2 regions of the Gordonia amicalis genome follow, and region 2 is predicted to be linked to the other one. Evidence: riboswitches for the same ligand, from Rfam matches in the RefSeq annotation. Region 2 holds a riboswitch; the other holds the start of a gene.
What was found. A riboswitch is a leader RNA that binds a small molecule or an ion and turns the genes downstream of it on or off. The one in region 2 is predicted to bind cyclic di-AMP.

Region 1 (2,196 bases), 2.1 Mb from region 2:
GGTTCCGCCGGTCGTCAGTGGGACGACGGTCACAATGGCCGCCAGCAGACACATGACGAGCACCATCGGGCCCGATCGTGCACGGATACGAGTCGCGTTCACTCGCCCCTCCCCGGAAAGCACGGTGCCAGTCACTTCCTTACCGCTTCGTTATCGTCCGCGGACCACCGTAAGTTCCCCCGATGACCCCAAGGACCGGATCGGGCGGATCGCACCAAACCGCGACCCGCCCTTTCCCTGATGCTCTTGTTCAGTTGATGTCAGTAGCGGCGGATGCCGGTGAGCTGCCACTCCTTGACCGCGTCACGCTTGACGGGGGTGCCGTAGGTCGAGGAATGGACGAACTGTCCGTTTCCGGCGTAGATGCCGGCATGGCCGCCACCGTTGAAGATCATCACGTCGCCGGGCTTGGCCTCGCTGTACGAGACCGGGCGACCGCCACCGAGCTGGCCGTAGCTGTCACGCGGGATGGTCTTGCCGGCCTGCTTGTAGGACCAGTAGACGAGACCCGAGCAGTCGAAGGCGTTCGGGCCGGCCGAGCCGTAGGAGTAGGGCGAGCCGATCTTGCTCTCCGCGGCCTTGACGGCCTTCTCGCCTGCGGTCAGTTGGGGCTGCCCGAGCGGGGCGCCACCGTGCGGACGGAACTGGTCCGGGATCTGGTTCTGGCCGATGCCCGGGATGGTGAACTGGCCGACGTTCGGGATCTCGACCGTTGCGGCCGGCGACTTCGCGACGGGCTTGGGCGCGGGCGCAGCCTCGGGAGCCTTCTGCTCGCCGGGCAGAGCCGGGATCTCGAAGGTTCCGAGCGGGGTGTGGACCGGGGCCGCAAGAGCAGGGCCGGCCGCAGCAGCGAGCGAACCGAGCGTGATCGATCCAGCGATCACCGCCTTCTTGGCTACCTTGCTCCCACGATTGGGCTGTTCCAAACGATGTTTGGCCACGAAGCGAGTTCTCCTTCAGTTTCTCCCTGTACCGCCGACCGAGTTAGCTGTCGGGTTCGGGCCGGAAGAGTGGCCCTACGCGTTTTCGGCACAGCCGTATCCCGAGAGGACACGCTTGCGCGTTGACGCGATTCACCCCGATTCGGGACAGTCTCACCAGGTCGTGTCAGGACTGACATCGACTGGCCGCGCTGCCCGAAGTGTGTGGTTCCCCGGTTCGCCCGCAAGGGCGATTGAGCGGTGACTTGTGCGGACCACTTCTGTTGAAGCGGGACGCTCCGCAAAGGTCTCAGAAAGGTTACGAAATCGACGGCCCTGTGTCCACTACGCAACGGACACGCAGATCGCACCCGACTTTCAGCCCGCGCGGAGATCAGTCCCGGCGACGACCTGAAATGCCCTATGACGTGCAGTTTTCGAGTTTCTTGCAGATCGTGCAGCATTGCTGGTGACCATTGCAGCAGACTGGAACACATCGATCGCGAGGTCCAGTTCAGCATCGTCGTCGAGGGCCTGCGCCGTTACCGTAACTCCACCTTCAGCGGGCCCATCGTCCCAGTTCGGGCCGCCGAAAAGCACTGTCATCATGCACCCGTCACAGGCGACGGGGCGGGCCGGGCAGGTCGCGCAGTCAACGTGCATGGTGTGATCTCCATCTCATCTTGGCGCCGGAGGCGTTTGACCTCCGAATCGGGCGGTTCGTGGGGGTGTGGTTCGCCGCCGCCGGCGACGATCTCTCACTTCGAGGTGGAGACTAGGGGGCACCACCGACAAACTCGTTCGCACAGTGTTCGACACATGCGTCACAGAGGTAACAGGCGACATCGACGAACGCCCCTCTCGCCGATCTCCGCCGAGAACAGAACGATCGATCGGGGTGTCACATCCGGCCTGTCGGTGCGTCGAACTAATGTTCGGCCCGTGACGCGCATGGATGGTGGCGGTGCAGCCGCGGGACAGACGACCTCGGGCCAACTGACCTTCGCCGACCTCGAAGCCGCCGATCAGGCCACCGGTGGCGACGCGACATCGAACGAGTTCAGCGACCGGGCACTCTTCGACACCACCCTCGTCGTCGTCGACCTCGAGACCACCGGGTCCGATCCCGCGGGCGACCGCATCACCGAGATCGGCGCCGTGAAGATCCGGGGAGGCGAGGTGATCGGCGAGTTCGCCACCCTCGTCGATCCCGGCCGCCCCATCCCGCCCCAGATCGTCACCCTCACCGGGATCACGACCGCGATGGTCACCGACG
Region 2 (2,196 bases):
GGGGTGATCGCGTCGGTCACCCGCCCGTTCTGCGGCGACTGCGACCGCACCCGGCTGACCGCCGACGGCTCGCTGCGCAACTGCCTGTTCGCGTCCTCGGAAACAGATCTGCGCACCACCCTGCGAACCCTGCCCGACGACGAGGTCGACGCGGCCGTGGCGGCGCTGTGGCGCACCGACATGTGGCAGAAGGCGCCCGGGCACGAGGTGAACGCCGCCGGCTTCCAGCAGCCGTCGCGGCCCATGTCCGCCATCGGTGGATAGGCTCGGGTTCCGATGAACCTCACCGTCCGCTTCTTCGCCGCCGCGCGCGCCGCCGCCGGCACCGAGTCGCGGGTCGTCGACATCGACCCGGCGACCACCCTCGGAGACCTCGAGTCGACACTGTCCGCCGGCAACCCCGGATTGGCGACGGTTCTCGAGCGTTGCTCCTACCTCCGCGACGAGATCGCGCTCACTGACCGTTCACAGCCGCTCGGCATCTGCTCGACACTGGACGTCCTCCCGCCGTTTGCCGGTGGTTGATACCACTTCGGGCATGTGACCTTTGTCACATAACGGAGTGGTAACGAGCAGGCCACGGGAGCGCATCCGGCCCGATGAACTGGGATGACGCCGAAAGTGGGTCGGGAGACCAGGATCTGGCGCGAAAATCAGTTGCGAACTAGCAGGTGAATCACTCCATCGAACGACGTACTGTACGAAGCGACCTTCTCGAAGGTCACGGTAAGGAAACAGAACATACGTCCTGCCGGCCGCGCCGAGCCTCGCTCCGCCGGTGGGAACGACCGAACGAATCTAGGAGCGAGGACGGGGGACCCAACCTCATCCCCTGAGACCGGGCACCACACCAGGTGTCCTCGGGGTTAAGTCCCAGGCGCAGAACCGTGATTAACATTCACGGGGACGCACTGGGGCCGAGCAACCTCTCGCTCGAACCCGACAGCTGACTTCGTAGGCGCGTGGAGAGAGGAATCGATCTATGACCGGACGTCACCGCAAGCAGACGACCAGCTCGACCACCAAGACCATCACCAAGGTCGCCCTCACCGGCGCCGTCCTCGGTGGCGGAGCCGCCCTCATGGGCACCGGTACCGCGAACGCCGCGACCGACGCCGAATGGAACAAGGTCGCCCAGTGTGAGTCCGGCGGTAACTGGGCCATCAACACCGGCAACGGCTACCACGGCGGCCTGCAGTTCTCGCCGAGCACCTGGAGCGGCCACGGCGGCGGCGAGTTCGCCCCGACCGCCGAGCAGGCCACCCGCGAGGAGCAGATCGTCGTCGCCGAGCGCGTGCTCGCTTCGCAGGGCAAGGGCGCATGGCCCACCTGCGGCGTCGGCCTCTCGGGTCACACCCCGCGCACCGCGCCGAGCGATGTCCCGGCCCCGATCGTCAAGCAGCTCCAGGACGGCAACGGCAGCTTCAGCCTCGTCAAGGCCCCTGAGGCCAAGACCACCGACGACGTCGCCAACCAGGTCACCTCGGTCCTCACCGACTCCGGTGTGAGCCCCGAGGTCAAGAACCTCTGGAACGCCGCCAAGAGCAGCGGTGTCTCGCTGAGTCCCGAACAGATCAAGCTCTTCAACGACAACAAGCACCTGCTGCCCAACCCCTGATCTGCAGGTAGCCCGGACACCGATTCGGAGCAACGCAGAGGGCCACAGACAAAGGGCCCCGCACGATGAGCGATCCGTGCGGGGCCCTTTTCCAATTCTTCACGCTCCCTGAGGTGCGAAGAGCGATAGCGACGAGCCATCTCCTGCTCCCTGAGGTGCGAGGAGCGATAGCGACGAGCCTCGAAGGGCTAGGCCGAGTTGATCCACTCCTCGGTGCCGTCGTCGTAGTACTGGTGCTTCCAGACCGGCAGACGCGCCTTCACCTCGTCGACGAGCCGCGCGCACGTCTCGAATGCGGCGCGGCGATGGTCGGCGGCCACGGTCACCACGAAGGCGACATCCCCGATCTCGAGTTCTCCGACGCGGTGCGAGACCGCGACCGCGCGCACACCGTCGACCGACGAGACCTCCTCGACGACCTCGGTCAGCACCCTGGACGCCGTCGGATGGGCGGAATAGTCGAGAGCGGCGACGTTCCGGCCGCCGTCGTGGTCGCGGACCGCGCCCACGAAGCCGACGATCGCGCCGGCCTTCCCGTCGGCGGCGTCGGCGACCATCGCCTCGTGGTCGGCGAGCCC

Region 1: linked by a shared signal. The riboswitch ahead of IHQ52_RS18540 (C40 family peptidase) and the one ahead of IHQ52_RS09050 (transglycosylase family protein) in region 2 are both predicted to bind cyclic di-AMP.

The regions. Positions count from the first base shown of each region.
Region 1 is NZ_CP091855.1:4,047,442-4,049,637, forward strand. Features, by position in the region: gene IHQ52_RS18535 (C40 family peptidase) at 1-123, opposite strand, end outside; gene IHQ52_RS18540 (C40 family peptidase) at 261-941, opposite strand; cyclic di-AMP (ydaO/yuaA leader) riboswitch at 959-1,191, opposite strand; gene IHQ52_RS18545 (DEDD exonuclease domain-containing protein) at 1,872-2,196, shown strand, end outside.
Region 2 is NZ_CP091855.1:1,963,654-1,965,849, reverse strand. Features, by position in the region: gene moaA (GTP 3',8-cyclase MoaA) at 1-264, shown strand, start outside; gene IHQ52_RS09055 (MoaD/ThiS family protein) at 277-525, shown strand; cyclic di-AMP (ydaO/yuaA leader) riboswitch at 777-977, shown strand; gene IHQ52_RS09050 (transglycosylase family protein) at 983-1,618, shown strand; gene IHQ52_RS09045 (molybdenum cofactor biosynthesis protein MoaE) at 1,807-2,196, opposite strand, start outside.